Regions from separate parts of the Chryseobacterium sp. UF-81 genome, predicted to be linked through region 3. Evidence: riboswitches for the same ligand, from Rfam matches in the RefSeq annotation. Region 3 holds a riboswitch; each other region holds the start of a gene.
What was found. A riboswitch is a leader RNA that binds a small molecule or an ion and turns the genes downstream of it on or off. The one in region 3 is predicted to bind cobalamin.

Region 1: another riboswitch for cobalamin. It lies ahead of AC4IFE_RS00750 (TonB-dependent receptor plug domain-containing protein); the one in region 3 lies ahead of AC4IFE_RS04190 (TonB-dependent receptor).
Region 2: another riboswitch for cobalamin. It lies ahead of AC4IFE_RS01260 (acyl-CoA thioesterase); the one in region 3 lies ahead of AC4IFE_RS04190 (TonB-dependent receptor).
Region 4: another riboswitch for cobalamin. It lies ahead of metE (5-methyltetrahydropteroyltriglutamate--homocysteine S-methyltransferase); the one in region 3 lies ahead of AC4IFE_RS04190 (TonB-dependent receptor).

Annotation. Positions count from the first base shown of each region.
Region 1 is NZ_JBSIBX010000001.1:145,936-149,766, reverse strand. Features, by position in the region: gene AC4IFE_RS00765 (DUF2752 domain-containing protein) at 1-62, opposite strand, end outside; gene namA (NADPH dehydrogenase NamA) at 71-1,123, opposite strand; gene AC4IFE_RS00755 (cytidine deaminase) at 1,222-1,704, shown strand; cobalamin riboswitch at 1,951-2,125, shown strand; gene AC4IFE_RS00750 (TonB-dependent receptor plug domain-containing protein) at 2,157-3,831, shown strand, end outside.
Region 2 is NZ_JBSIBX010000001.1:259,414-263,244, reverse strand. Features, by position in the region: gene AC4IFE_RS01275 (ATP-binding cassette domain-containing protein) at 1-185, shown strand, start outside; gene AC4IFE_RS01270 (hypothetical protein) at 191-1,060, shown strand; gene AC4IFE_RS01265 (hypothetical protein) at 1,144-1,941, shown strand; cobalamin riboswitch at 1,994-2,172, shown strand; gene AC4IFE_RS01260 (acyl-CoA thioesterase) at 2,288-2,671, shown strand; gene AC4IFE_RS01255 (HD domain-containing protein) at 2,822-3,412, opposite strand; gene AC4IFE_RS01250 (XAC2610-related protein) at 3,425-3,831, opposite strand, start outside.
Region 3 is NZ_JBSIBX010000002.1:259,247-263,077, reverse strand. Features, by position in the region: gene AC4IFE_RS04190 (TonB-dependent receptor) at 1-2,026, opposite strand, end outside; cobalamin riboswitch at 2,136-2,321, opposite strand; gene AC4IFE_RS04185 (transporter) at 2,536-3,483, opposite strand; gene AC4IFE_RS04180 (cytochrome-c peroxidase) at 3,480-3,831, opposite strand, start outside.
Region 4 is NZ_JBSIBX010000010.1:146,603-150,433, reverse strand. Features, by position in the region: gene metE (5-methyltetrahydropteroyltriglutamate--homocysteine S-methyltransferase) at 1-1,855, opposite strand, end outside; cobalamin riboswitch at 2,236-2,420, opposite strand; gene AC4IFE_RS14690 (Lrp/AsnC family transcriptional regulator) at 2,573-3,034, shown strand; gene AC4IFE_RS14685 (carboxymuconolactone decarboxylase family protein) at 3,082-3,555, opposite strand; gene AC4IFE_RS14680 (Lrp/AsnC family transcriptional regulator) at 3,662-3,831, shown strand, end outside.

The DNA of each region.
Region 1 (3,831 bases), on a different contig from region 3:
AAACATTCTATTCCCAGAAATTTCTTACTGGGGCAGGTCAGCATAAAGTCTTCGATCTTCATTGCGAATGTTATGATGAAATTCTTGCTCTTGTATATTGGTGCGGGAAGAAACAGTCTTCTTTCATTTCAAATGATCCCTGAACGGCAATATATGGATTCCTTAAGATTTCTCTTGCCACGAATATGAGGTCTGCATCTCCTTTTTCCAGGATTTCTTCAGCCTGCTCCACCGTTGTAATCAAACCGACTGCTCCGGTTTTTACTCCGGCTTCTTTTCTGATCTGGGCGGAGAAAGGAACCTGGTAACCATCAAATACAGGTATTTTCGCGCCGTGGATATTTCCACCGCTTGAAACATCTACCAGGTCTACGGAATGTTCTTTTAACACTTCAGCAAGCCTTACGCTTTCATTAATATTCCATCCGTTTTCAGCATATTCGGTTCCGGAAATTCTTACAAAAAGCGCTGTATTTTCGTCCAGCTCTTCGTTGACAGCATCAACAATTTCTAAAAGAAAACGGATTCTGTTTTCAAAACTTCCTCCATAATCATCTGTCCTGATGTTGGATAGCGGTGATAAAAACTGATGGATAAGATATCCGTGGGCGCCGTGAATTTCTATGAGATCAAAACCGGCTTTTACAGCTCTTTTTGCTGCTGCTTTAAAATAATGTACCTGTTCTTTGATCTCGTCAGCAGTCAGGACATGCGGGATCCTTTCAGAGGGATGATAGGGAATGGCACTTGGCGCAACGGTTTCCCAACCTTCTTCAACAGGAATCTGCAGGTTATTCCAGGTGGAGCCTTTTCTTCCGGCATGGGCAAGCTGAATTCCTATTTTACTTTCTGAACGGGAATGGACAAAATCAACAATTTTCTTAAGCTCTTCTGCCTGCTGATCATTCCAGATTCCCATACAGTGATTGGTAATTCTTCCGCGTGGCTCTACTCCCGTGGCTTCAACCATGATAAGCCCTGTCCCGCCCTGGGATCTGCTTCCGTAGTGTACAAAGTGGAAGTCATTGGCCAATCCATTTTCGCATGAATACATACACATAGGAGACATTACCCATCTGTTTTTCAGTTCTATATTTCTAAATTTTATTGGTGTGTATAACATTTTACCTTTTGATTTTCAATTTAATCATGAATAAAAAAAACATTGTCGAAGTGATGAAAAAGAAGTAAATTTGGCCCCCTTTTTAGTCTTACTAATATATGAAAAAAGACATACAGATCAGTTACGAGCATTTTAAAAACAGCAGTGAACTGAACAATATAGAAAAAACCTTATTTGAAAGAGCAATACAGGCCCGTGAAAATGCTTATGCGCCCTATTCGAATTTCCTTGTAGGATGTGCCGTTTTACTGGAAAATGGTGAAATATATTCCGGTAATAACCAGGAAAATGCAGCCTATCCATCAGGGTTATGTGCGGAAAGAACAACTCTTTTCTGGGTGGCAGCCAATTTTCCGGATGTCAAGGTGAAAAAAATCTTTGTCGTGGGAGGTCCTAAGGAATTTCATGAGAAAAACCCTCCGATTCCACCTTGTGGAGCCTGCCGTCAAAGTCTGATAGAATATGAAACGAAACAGAACGAAGACATCCTCCTTTATTTTTCAAGCATGAATGATGAAGTGGTAAAGGTGCATTCTATTAAAGATCTGCTGCCGTTCTATTTTGATTCATCGTTTTTGTAGAAGTGAAATTTTGTGAATAGGGAATTTTGGTTTGCATTTAAGAATCAGATCCTGGAGTTTTGTCAATGGTGAATTTGCTTCGCATGTGAATTGATAATTTAATAATTATTTTCAATTTTGTACTGTCATGTTCAATACTGATCATTTATACATTTTAAAAAATTTCTCTGCGAAGCAAAATTCCCTATTCACAATTGACCATTCACAATTGACTTTTTGCCTTTTTGCGCAATAAATTTAAAAAGTTATCTTTGCAAAAATTTTGGTTTCCAGCATTTTGGAAATAATAGGGAATTGGGTGTGACTCCCAAACTGTCCCCGCAACTGTAAATCGCAATAAGATTTCTGCAAAAAACCACTGTTTATACGGGAAGGTGCAGAAAGCGAAAGTCAGGAGACCTGCCAAAATTATAACTAAAAACGCATTACTTTCGGAGGAAAAGTAAAATAGTATGAATATAAAAAGGTCTTTATTACTGCTTTGTTCGTCTTACGGCAGCTTTCTCTTCGGACAGGAGAAAGCAGTTGACACCATTTATATTTTCGACAGCCAGATGAGCAAGGCAAAACTTTTTCATCCGGTACAGAGGATCACTCCAAAAGATCTCGAAAAAAATTCAACCAATCTTTCTGAGCTTTTACGTTTCCAGTCTTCTATTTATGTTAAAGAAAATGGACGCGGGGCCGTTTCTTCGCCTTCATTCAGAGGAACAACAGCTCAGCAGACTGCTTTTGTATGGAACGGAATCAACATCAATTCCAGCTTTCTGGGACAGGGAGATGTGAATAATATTCCTCTTTTCGGGTATGATCAGATTGATATAAAAGCTGGCGGAGGAAGTGTTGTCTATGGCAGCGGAGCTATCGGAGGAAGCATTCATTTAAATAATATTCTGGATTTCAACAGGGGTTTCAAGGGCTCTGTTTATTCGGAGGCGGGCTCTTTTGATACGTACAATAATTTTCTGCAGGCATCTTTCAGCAATGATAAATTAAGCGTTAAGGTTTCGGGAAGCTATTTCACAAGCCAAAATGATTATAAAGTTCCTGAGTTTGTCGTAGGAAGTACAGGGTTCCACAATATTAACGGAAAATACTATAATACTTCGGTGAACATCGGAGCTTCTTATAAAATTGCTGATCACCAGACGATTTCATGGCAGAACCAGATCTTCGATGCCTCACAGCGGTATCCTGTTTTTGAACAAATTGGAAACAGAACAAAATATAACGCGCAGACTTTAAGAAGTTTAATCGCATGGGATATTAATAAAGGTAATCTTTCGAACAGCTTAAAAGCTGCTTATACGGAAGATAATTTCCAGTATTTTTCAGGTCTTAACCAACCTAAAACAAGTGGTGCAGAGGGAAAAAATTATATTTTCAAAAATGATTTCAACTATTTCATCACTCCTAAGATCAACATTAATGCTATTGGAGAATTTCAGGTGAATAAGGGTGAAGGCTATCAATCGGACAAAAACAGTCAATCCGGAATTGGGGTTATCAGCAGAAATGTGGGTTCCCTATCCGGCTTAATAAGATATTTTGTCACCAAGGAGCTTCGTTTTGAAGCCGGCATCAAGAAGGATTTCGTGGAGGATATTTCTTCACCTCTTCTGTATTCTTTTTCGGGAAAATGGGATGCTTTACAATGGTATCGTATAGGCGTAAGCTTTTCAAGAAATTTCAGGTATCCTTCTTTTAATGATCTTTACTGGCAGCCGGGAGGAAATCTGGATCTGCTTCCTGAAACGTCCACGAATATTGACATGAGCCATGAGTTCAGCTTAGGAGATTTTAAAATTACATTAAGTCCTTATTACATGGACATCAAAAACCTCATCAACTGGCTTCCTACCTCTTATGGTTACTGGGCACCCGTGAATACGTATAAAGTTGAATCGTATGGTTTGGAATCACAGGTTAAGTGGAATAAGAAATTCGGAAAACATGCCCTGAAGCTGGACGCAGGATACACTTATTCAAAATCTGTCAACAAAAATACTGAAATGCAGATGATGTATGTTCCGATCCATAAAGCTGTCGGAAATATTGAGTACGGCTATTCTTTCCTTAATTTGTATGTCCAGGGACTTTTCAACGGTCTTACTTATACGACTACGG
Region 2 (3,831 bases), on a different contig from region 3:
AATTGGAAATGATCATTAAAAGCCAGACACCCTATAAAGGAATGATTATCTCCGATCATAATTATATGACCTTATTCAATATGGCTGATGATATTTATCTTCTTTCGGATACCCATTTGAGAAAGGTAAAGGATCTTAAAGAACTGCAACAATTTAATTATCTTCCGAAAAACTTTAAATACTAAGAAATATGCACCTAATATTTCGCTTTATTGCTATCATTTTAATATCCTCTCAGGCCTATGCGCAGGAGACAAAAAACATAGGGGAACAAAATTTCCTTACCATGAAAAGCACCAATACAACAAAAGAGACTCTACACATACCGTCGTATAATAGTCTTATGGCTGATGTAAAGAAAAAACAGCCGGTAAACGGAATGTTTTACACAACAAGCTGTGGTGGCAAAGATACCAGCTGTTTTATATATGTGGAAAATAAACAGAAAACAGAAGGAGCAATTTATGGCTTTGAAGATACAAAAATCAGTTCCGCTATTATAGGAAGAAAGGATAATCAGGTATATAAAAGAAAGACAGAAGCCCCAGGTTATACACAGGAATTTTCAGACGGCATTTCCACTTATGTTGATTTTTATAAAAACGGTGCAATCCATACGATACGACATCTGGGAAACAATCTAAAAGTTGCTGAAATTCCTGTAGGAATATGGTACGCATACTCTGAAAAGGGTGATCTAATTCAAAAAATAGAGCATGATGATCATTTTAAAATGAATTTTTATGATATTTTGAAGATTGCAGACCGATACACCTTCCCTGACATCCGTATTTACAGAAAATTTAATGATGTTAATTCGTACTGGTATATATATTTGAAACCCCACTATCGGGATGGGGTTACAAAAAGCAGGAGCATTCTGATTGATGACAAGACCGGAGAGGTCATTTACGATATCAGTCAGGATCAAGAAAAATATGTGAAAGCTAAAAATTATGACAGCTTGCAATTAAGTAAAGAATCTGTGAATTGGCTAAAAAATAATGATCTGCATCAAGTTCCTGATGGAGAGTTTTATAAATTGTTTAGAGGATATTGATAATTTAAGCAAACACAACAAGATTTTACTGATCAAAAAAACATTTAATTTATATATTTGAGGGATCAAAAAAATTTCATAGAATGATTTCCATAAACAAAGCATTGTACCTTTCCGCTTTCAGCCTTTTTTCTCTGGCATTTGTCAAGGGACAGAATAAAGTTCCTTTTGGTGTTGTAAAAGCTGAAGAAGGCTACGCCAACGTGCGCGTCCACAAGGATGACTACAGGAAAATTGTAGACAAGATCCGGATGCGTAAAGGTGATGTATTTGTTTATGTAAAACCTGCACCCGGAGAAACGGAATGGGTATGGATCAAATATCCTGAAAAGCAGGATGAAGAAAAACCTTTTGTAAGATATGAGAATCTTGAGAAGGAAGGAATGGTAAATAAAGGGCGTATTGCCTTTATAGATCAACTTCCTCAGTTTACGCCTTCTAAATCCAAGAACGGGAAATCACTTATTTTCACAGACAACAGCAATCCCAAAATACCCACTTCACAAAGAACCAAGGTGGTTATTGATATTTATCCGTCGAATGCCGGTTACAGAAAGCAGGAAAAAGATACCGACGGAAAGATCCTTACAATAGATAAAATAAAACCATGGGGCATTAAGGACGGACTTCCGGAAGGGATGACAGAGATTAAATCCATCAGAGTACAGCAGCCGGGAAGAGGTTCTGTTTTTGTAAGGGAAGCTATTAAAAATATGTTTCAGCCTACTATGGACTTCAACAATGTAGGAGTAACGGCTCTTGACAATGATCATATTTATCTTTATATGATCAATGGCTCTGGTGAAAACAGATATGTCACACTTTGGACCATCAAGGAAGGAAAGGTAATGAGCCAGATTATTTACAATAGTCCGGAATAATTGCCGTTTTTCACACTAATATTCTTATTTTTGCCCTGAAAAAGTTTAACGCTAATTCATCACAGAAACTGGTTCTGCTTAACGCAGATTAAAAGGGAACCGTGTGCAAATCACGGACTGTCGCGCAACTGTAAGTAACTGAAGTCTTTATCAAGGATCCACTGTGCAGCGCACGGGAAGGAGATACAAGATGTTACAAGTCAGGAGACCTGCCTATTTCTTTAAACAAGAAACTTTCGCGATTTGAAGTTTATTGATCTGATGGACTGCTTCAGGAATTCCTGTGATTCCTGTCACTGTTCTGTTATTTTGATCTATTTCATTTCGCATTAATTAATAATGAAATATGACTACAGAAGAAAGAATTGCAGCATCCGAAACCAGAATTTTTAAAGCAGTTTTCCCCAACACTACCAACCACTATGATACCCTTTTCGGAGGTACAGCAATGCAGCTGATGGATGAAGTAGCTTTTATCACCGCAACCCGTTTTGCAAGAAAAAGAGTGGTAACTGTAAGCAGCGATAAGATCGATTTTAAAAAACCTATTCCTGCAGGAACCATTGTGGAGCTGATCGGAAAGGTTGACTATGTCGGAAAAACCAGCATGAAAGTGAATGTAGAAATCTATACGGAGCAAATGTACTCGTATGAAAGAGAAAGAGCTATTGTGGGCGATTTCACTTTTGTGGCTATAGATGAGTTTAAGAAACCAATCAGAATATTGTAAAAAATAAGTTTCGGGCGGCCAAAGGCCGCCCGAAAATTATTATAAAGTATAAACAATGTATTGTAAAAATTGTATCACTCTGATAAATGAATGCTTTGTTCATTTAAAGAACATCAATTTAAAATCTTTCCTCCTTATTTTGCGATAAATCTACCGAACTACCTTGTCAGTCTCCAGACTTCTGCTCAGCAACATTTCAAAAGCCTCTCCCATCTCATCGGATGCTCTTGTGATAGCATTTTCCAGCATATTTCTGATCTGCTTTTCAGTAACACCTGCTTCCGTCCAGCTTTTTCCTGAAGTGTGAGAATTTAAGATAAACGGCATGATACGGTCAATAGAGCAGGCGAAAATAGCGTCCGGTGTTTTTTCTTCCTCAAATTCCAGCCACAATTCAAAAAACTCAGTACGCAAAGGTTCATCAAGGATTCCAAAGATTTTCTGCGCTGAAATTTTTTCTCGCTCAAATTTCCCCACCATTGCCTGTTCATCAAAAAGAAAAGTATCTCCCGCCCCTATCTCCACTAAATCGTGAATGGAAAGCATTCTTATTACTCTTAAAAGATCAATATCCGCGCGGTTTTTAGCATATGGATAAAGTATCTGGGCCAAAATAATGATCTGCCATGAGTGTTCGGCTGTATTTTCCCTTCTCGTATCATCGGCATTGTAGTTTCTCCTTTGTACATTTTTCAGGGCATCAACTGCCAGAATAAAATCGATTTCCTTCTGTATTTTCATTTCCTTTATTTATTATTTGGATAATTTTCTAACGATCCATTTATTATTAATCTTTTCTCTAACGGTCACCTTCGTTTTTTCATCACTGAAATCACTGATCTTTTCGTAAACCAGATCTAATCCTTTGTTGGGAATCACCTGATATTCGTAGGTGTAATGCAGAGACGCCCCGGATCTGGCATAAGTGGTTAACCGCTTTCGTTTGGAATCTACATCAAACATTCCCTGATAAGAGCTGGCAATTTCAGTAAGTTCTTTACTCAAAACAAATTGTTTCTTTGTGGAATTAAAAACATACACATCAAAGGAGGCACTGCCATAGTTTCCGCCACTGCCGTTTCTTATGGCTACATCTTCCGTCCCGTCAAAATTGAAATCTCCAAAAACCACAGGAGCATCGTGGACCATTCCGTGGGTTA
Region 3 (3,831 bases):
ATGTAAAGCTTACAATAAGTTTAAAATTTCTTCCGGGCATCGGATAATTCCTTACCACGTCATAGTATTGATTAAGGAGGTTATTGACCTCAAAACCGGCTTTAATCTGATGAGAATGCCAGTTGAATTTTTTCTGAACGGATAAGTCATGGGTATACCACGGCTGCAGATAATTGGCCCGGATATTATTCAGCTGGGCGTCATATCGTTCTCCGGTGTACATGAAACTGTAATTGAAACTCCAGTCTTTATAGTCTGCCATCATGGTAAAGGTCAGGGCATGCCATGGCACATAAGAGATCTGGTCGCCATAATAGTCGTCACTTCTGTCAGTATAGTCTCCGGCACGCTGATAGGTATAGCTTACCAAAGGTTTCAGTTTTAATTTATTAATATCAAATTCAGCCTGGACATTCACATCTGCCCCGATGATTTTCACTTCACCCAGATTCACCATCATCCATCTGAAAAGATTGGTGGTAGGAACAGCTATAATCTTATTTTCTACTTCATTATAATAGCCATCCACTTTCAGATAGATTCCTTTAAACACTTTATGGTCATAGAGTTTCTCGTAAGTAAAACCTGCATCGTACTGATTCGTATATTCAGGTTTCAGCATTACATTCCCGATCATGGTGTAGTACAGATCATTGAAAGTAGGCATCCTGAACACTCTTTTGTAGAAAGCCCGAACGGTAAAGTCTTTTGAATCAAAAGGCTGATAGCTCAGGAAAGCTGAAGGCGTCCATTCGGTTTTATCTGGAGATTTTGCATTCATTTTCACGTCTTCATGTACAAAAGTCCCAAGAACGCTTCCTAAAAATTTAAGCCGGTTCCACTGATAGGTCGTAGCAAAAGACACGAGCGAAGTATAGCGGGTAGGATATGAAAAATCCCTCAGGCTGGCATCCAGATTATTATACTGAAAGTCAAAGCTTGCACTTACATCCCAGTTCTGATTAACAGAATAAATATTGGAATTGGAAAAATAGAGCTCTCTCTGAACATAAGAATTATCAATCGGCAGAACGGTTGTTGCCACATTCACCGTATCTAAAAACCGGGTGTAGTCGTAGGCAAATTTAGCTTTGACCTGCGTTTCAAATTTCGGAAACAACTTTTTACGGAAACTGGCCTGGACGAAATAGTTTTCATCCAGCATCTGCTGACCTTTAGGTTTGAAATTGTTATTAACAATAGCCGTGGGAACTCCACGATCGGAAATATAACCGTAACCGCGCACACTCCAGTTTCCATCGCTTATGGTCCCGTTTAAAGCAGTTTCAAATCGTTTCGCACGGATATAAGAATCATATCTTCTGGCAATGGTATCGTTGGCAACAGAGCCGTCAGAATTTTTCTTTTCATATTTAAACTTATACAATCCGTCACTCTGCACAAATTCCGAGCTGAAACTTACAGAAACTCTGTCTGAAAGCTTCTGCTCCAGACGGAAGGAAGGGTTGAATAAACTGATGGAGCCTAATTTCAGTTTAAGCGTCAAATTAGTCGTCTGATTTCCTTTAAAAACAGGGATTTTAGGCTGAAGATAAATAGATCCGGAAGACCCGAAATCCTTTGCCGGCTGAAAAATTTCACTTTTCTGGCCGTTATATAAAGAAATAGCTTCAAGATCGTACAGTGAAAACTTTCCGAGATCCACGATTCCGTTCTGAACATTTCCCAGCTGGATACCGTCATAGAAAACACCCACATGCTGGCTTCCCATACTCCGGATATTCACCGTTTTCAGACCTCCCATTCCACCGTAATCTTTGATCTGAACTCCTGAAAAATACCGTAAAGCATCAGCCACCGACTGGCTGTTCAGCCTTTCAAGCTGTTCTCCGGAAAGCACCTGTGCGGGAAGAATTTCTCTAAAATCTTTTTTGTAAAGCTGAATTGGAAGAATGGTTTTCTCCCGGATCGTATCTCGGGATTGTGAGAATAGAAGTTGAGATGCTGCCACAAATAATGTGATAACACTTTTTTTAAACTGTGAAGCAGTACATTTTCTGACCATTAGCTCATTGAGAATAATGCTGACGCTAATGGATATAAGATAGCAAAGATAAAGCACAGCTGTCACTGCACAGAATCGTTGTTGTCCTAAGCTTTATTCCACGAAAGCATCAAACGTTTATCTTCTGGCAGGTCTTCTGACTTACTCCGTTTTTGAAATCCTTCCCATTAAAAAAACAGTGGATATACTCTTCAAAAACTTTGATGTGGAGCTTACAGCAGCGGGTCTGTCCCGGATTTTCACCGGATTCCCTTTTAAGTGCTTTTTACAGCGCACCAGATTGCGGCAAAGATAGAAAATAACTTAATATATACAATAATGGCATAATAGATTAATTCTCAATACTATGAAAAAATCAGATTTGTTAAGTGATATATTAAAACTGGTGGCTTCGAGAACCTCAGCCACCAGTTTTTTAGAAATTATAATCGAGTGTACAATTTATTTTCTATTATAATGAATATTGAATAACCCACATTTGTTGGCTGAGGCTCTCGAAGCCAACTACATTAAATTCCAAAATTGATAAATACACTGAATCTGGATTTTGCTTCGATATCGCCTGCCGCAAGATTGGAATAGGCAGGCAGCATCACTTCTCCTCCTAAACTGAACTTTTTATACGAAGCTTCAAAACCGAGTTTTCCATATAAAGCGCTTCCGGCTGTTTTGGGCAATACTTCGTCAAACTGTCTGTTTTTATCATAGACTTCGCCCTGAAGTCCGGCTTTGGCAGAGAAAATAGTCTTTTCATTTGCTGCAAGCTGATAAAAACCTGTTGCGGCATAATTCCACTGGTTTCCGAAATGGTAATGCTTCTTATTTTCGGTTTTTACCGTGTAATCTGTGTTGACCAGCACAGCCAGCTTATTCTTTTGAAATTTATAGTTCAAAGCGGCCTGATAGTCCCAGCTTCCTGTTCCAAGCTGAAAACTTGGATTGACTCCCGAAGCTCCTTTTTCATCAAATTTCCCCAAAGGAATTTTTACTCCCAAACCACCACTAAGCTGATGAAAATTATCTTTAGAATTGATAATCCTGTAGATTCCCATCAGGTTCATATCACCGATTCCATTGATGTTGATATCGCCCTGCATTGTTTTCTTTTCATGAAAATGAAATGGCAGGCTGGCATATACGCTCAATTTTTCAGTCAATGGAATTTTACCCCAAACCTGCAGGGTATTGAAGTACTGATCCTGTGTGAGGTCTTTTACAAAAAGGTTTTCTTTGGCCTTGTAATGCTGGGCAAAATATTTGATCCCGATAAACTGTGGATTCAGTAAAGATTCAAAACCGGAGGAACCGTTTCCTGCTGCACAGCCGCACGCATCACAGTCATCAAATACAATACTGTTTACCGGATCTGCGATATACAGACTGTCGTTGATCGTTTTAGCCTTACAGACCCATGATAATGTAACACTTAGTATAAATATTATTTTTTTTATGCTCATTCTGCAAATTTTGGATTAGAAATAAAGTTTTTATCAGATAAGGTTTTCAAAAAAGCGATGATCAGCTGTTTTTCCTGTGTATCCATCGCAATTCCGACATGCCCGTTATTTTTCAGCTGCGGATCAAGATTGGGATTATCCTCCACACTATCTGAATAGAAATTAAGGACGGCTCCCAGCGTGTAAAACCTTCCGTCATGCATATAGGGTGCGGTATATTCTACATTTCTAAGGCTCGGTACACGGAATTTCATCCAATCCACCTGATCAAGGGTTACTCGATAACGCCCGGCATCTTTGAACTGGGTATTGTAGTACATTCCTGTATTCCTGAAACTCTCATCGGTA
Region 4 (3,831 bases), on a different contig from region 3:
CACGAATGGCAGGCTCATCAATCTGGATGATTCTGATTCCTGCTTTTTCCAGATCACTCACCTCATCACGAATCGCCAAGGCAATCTGTTTGCACGTTAATGAACGGGGCTGATCGTCACGTACAAAAGACCATTGAAGAATCGTTACGGGGCCCGTCAACATTCCTTTTACCCATTTTTGAGTTAAAGATTGGGCATATTTGGACCAGTAAACAGTCATAGGATGCGGGCGGTGAACGTCACCATAGATCACCGGTGGTTTCACACAACGGCTTCCGTAGCTTTGCACCCAACCGTTTTGAGTAAAGGCAAACCCTTCCAATTGTTCCCCGAAATATTCCACCATATCATTTCGCTCAAATTCTCCGTGAACCAGAACGTCAATCCCGATTTCTTCCTGCCAGCGGATGGTTCTTTCCGTCTCTTTTTTAAGAAGATCATCATATTGTTCAGCAGTCAGTTCACCTTTTTTAAATTTTGATCTCCATGTTCTTACTTCTTTTGTCTGTGGAAACGAGCCGATGGTTGTTGTCGGGAACAAAGGAAGTTGCAACACTTTTTGTTGTTTTTCTTTTCTTATATTGAAAGAACTGTTTCTTTGTGCATCTTCTTTGGTGGTCACATCAGCACGGTTTTTTACTTCCTGATTATGAATTAAAATTGACGTTTTACGGTTTTCAATCGCCTTTTTGTTTTCAGCTAATTCTTGTAAAGCATTGTAATCCGGATTTTCTGAAGCGAGTTTTTTTAACGTAACAATTTCGGAGACTTTTTGTTTTGCAAAAGCCATCCATTGTTTGATTTCAGGAGACAGTGTCTTTTCGTTCGTTTCCAGATCAAGATCGAAAGGTGAGTGGAGGAGTGAACAGGATGGAGCGATGAGGACCCTTTCAGAACCTATTTTCTCTATAGCTTTATGAATAAAAGTCAGAGATCGGCTGAAATCGTTTTTCCAGATATTTCTTCCGTCAACGATTCCCAAAGAAAGGCTTAAAGTATCCGGAATGGTATGTAAGACTTCATCCAGCTGTTCAGGGCAGCGTACCAGATCAATATGAAGAACATCCACAGGAAGTGAAGCTGCTAATGAAAGATTGTCTTTTAAGCCTTCAAAATAAGTCGCTACAATGAATTTCAGGTCCGGAAACTGTTTTCTGATTTCATCATAAGCAGATTGGTAAATTTCTTTTGCTTTTTCAGTAAGATCGAGACCTAAAAACGGTTCGTCAAACTGAATCCATGTCGCTCCGTTTTTTTCAAGCTCTTTTAAAATTTCAATGTATACCGGAAGCAGATTTTCTATGAGGTCCAGTTTATCAAAACCCTCTTCTTTCTCTTTTCCCAGAAGAAGATAGGTGAGAGGTCCTATAATCACAGGTTTGGCATTTATTCCGGCTTGCTTTGCCCTGAGGAATTCACTGATGATTTTTTTAGAAAATAATCCGAACTGCTGGTTCTTCTGAAATTCAGGAACGATGTAATGGTAATTGGTATCAAACCATTTTGTCATTTCCATGGCGGTAATGTCGAGGCCATTTTTCTGGTAGCCTCTTGCCATTGCAAAATACAGGTCAAGTTCAGAATCGGATGCTCTTAAGGCAATCTCTTTGTAGCGTTCCGGAATTGCTCCGACAGTCAGGGTCATATCCAGAACCTGATCATAATAAGAAAAGTCATTGCAGGGGATAAGGTCTACTCCTGCTTCCTGCTGCAGTTTCCAGTTTTGAAGGCTGATGCTGTTCCCGGTTTCCAGGAGTTCATTTAATGATGCCTTGCCTGACCAATACTGCTCGCAGGCTTTTTTGAGTTCTCTGTGGCGGCCAATACGCGGGCTGCCAAGAATGTGTGTTTGCATGTTTTTAAACTTTTAAATTAAACAATCATGATTTTAAAAGTTCTTTTATAATGCTTCAGAATACTTTCGGAGAGAGAGTTTTAGGAACAAAGTAGATACAGTAAAACGTTATTTCCTTTAAATAAGAGAATTGGCTTAAAGGTTCTTTTTTTGACGCCAAGTTTTAATTCAACATGCTTTATATTCTAAGAGGGCAAAGAGTTAATTTCTGAAGCGGAGGTTTTATCCATAAGCTTCATCAGCGATAAAGTTGCAGTTCTTTGCTCCTTAAAAATAAGGAGTTTTTATAAAAAAATATTTGCGTTTAAAATCAAATCATTCACAATTAAACGTTCAAAATGTATCATCTGTATGACCTAAAAGCTTCAGACCGCGAAAGCATTGTCAATTCAGAACAGGCAGGTCTCCTGGCTTGTAACGGCTTCTATCATCCTTCCCGCTGTTGGCAGTGGATATTCTGGATAAAAACTTTTGTTGTGCTACTTACAGTTGCGCGACAGCTCGTGATTCTCACACGATTCCCTATTAATTTACGTTATGTAAAACCTCTTCTGTCTGATGAAGAATGTTAAAGAACAAAATCTAGCCAAAGGTATTGATTAAGTGGATTGATTGGTAGAATTATTAAAATTCAGAATATAATTTTGTTTGATGGGTGTTATAGAGTTAAATATTCTGTACATTTGAAAAACATAACCTCAAAAAGAATATTATTCTGTGGAAAGACTTGACGAAAGGGATCTGCAATTGCTCAGAATCCTGCAAAAGAATGCTAAACTGACCGTAAAAGAGATTGCAAAAGAAATAAATCTTTCACCTTCCCCTGTTTTCGAACGGATGAAAAGATTGGAGCAGGAAGGATATATCAAGCATTATGCAGCCGTTCTGGAAGCAGAAAAGCTGAACCGGGGATTTACCGTTTTTTGCCAGATCAAGCTTAAGATACATGACCGTTCTGTCGGAAATCAGTTAGTTGAAGATATCTTACAGATCGATGAAATTGCTGAATGTTATAATATTTCTGGAGACTTCGATTTTCTCCTTAAAGTTCAGGTAAGGGATATGAAACATTACCAGGATTTTGTCTTTAATAAACTGGGCTCACTGGATTCCATCGGAAGTGCACACAGCACCTTTGTGATGGCTGAGGTAAAAAATATTCATGGGGTAAGTATTTAGAAGCAAAAGCAGCACCCGAAAACGAATGCTGCCTGATTTTTAAATCCTTAAATTTTTAAATCCTTAAATAAATTCAATTGTTCCATTTCTATCACTGCATTTTTTTGATATTCTTCTGTCAGGTTAAAAATTTTCCCCAGTTTTTGGGAAGCACTGATAAAACTGATAAACGTACAAAGCTCTGAAACTTCTTTTTCGGAAAAGAATTCGCTCAGCATGCTGAAATGACTCTTGAGTATGGAACGGTGATCTGTACAGAATAGCTCTGCGAAACTTACCGCTACAGAAATTTTAAGATCTGATTGACTGAAATCGGGCCTTCCGTTTTTTACCATGCAGTATTCACAGCCATTTCCAAAAGCAAGAGCCCTTCGCACCTGTTCGAGTAAACGGGGATCTAAGGTTGCATTTTTAAAAAAAGTTTCTTCAAGACGGTTCCAGTTAGCAAGTATTTCCGGATTGTGCCCGATCAGCTTTTCAAATGGTGTGTTTCCATTGTCTGAAAGTTCAATTGTTGTCATAATTTTTTTATGTCAAATTTCCGTCTAATTCATGTGATTTTAAAGTGGATTTAATGGTGAAATTTTATAATTTTGATGATTTCTACTGATTTAATTTAAAAATGCAATGAAAATAGTTTTAGATGAATTTGATTATAAAATCTTACGGTTATTGACTGAAAACGCCAGGTTAAGCTATGCCGAAATAGGACGTAGCATCTCTCTTTCCCAGTCTGCCACAAAAGAGAGGGTGCAGAACCTTACCGACACCGGAGTTATCAAAGGTTTTACAGCAGA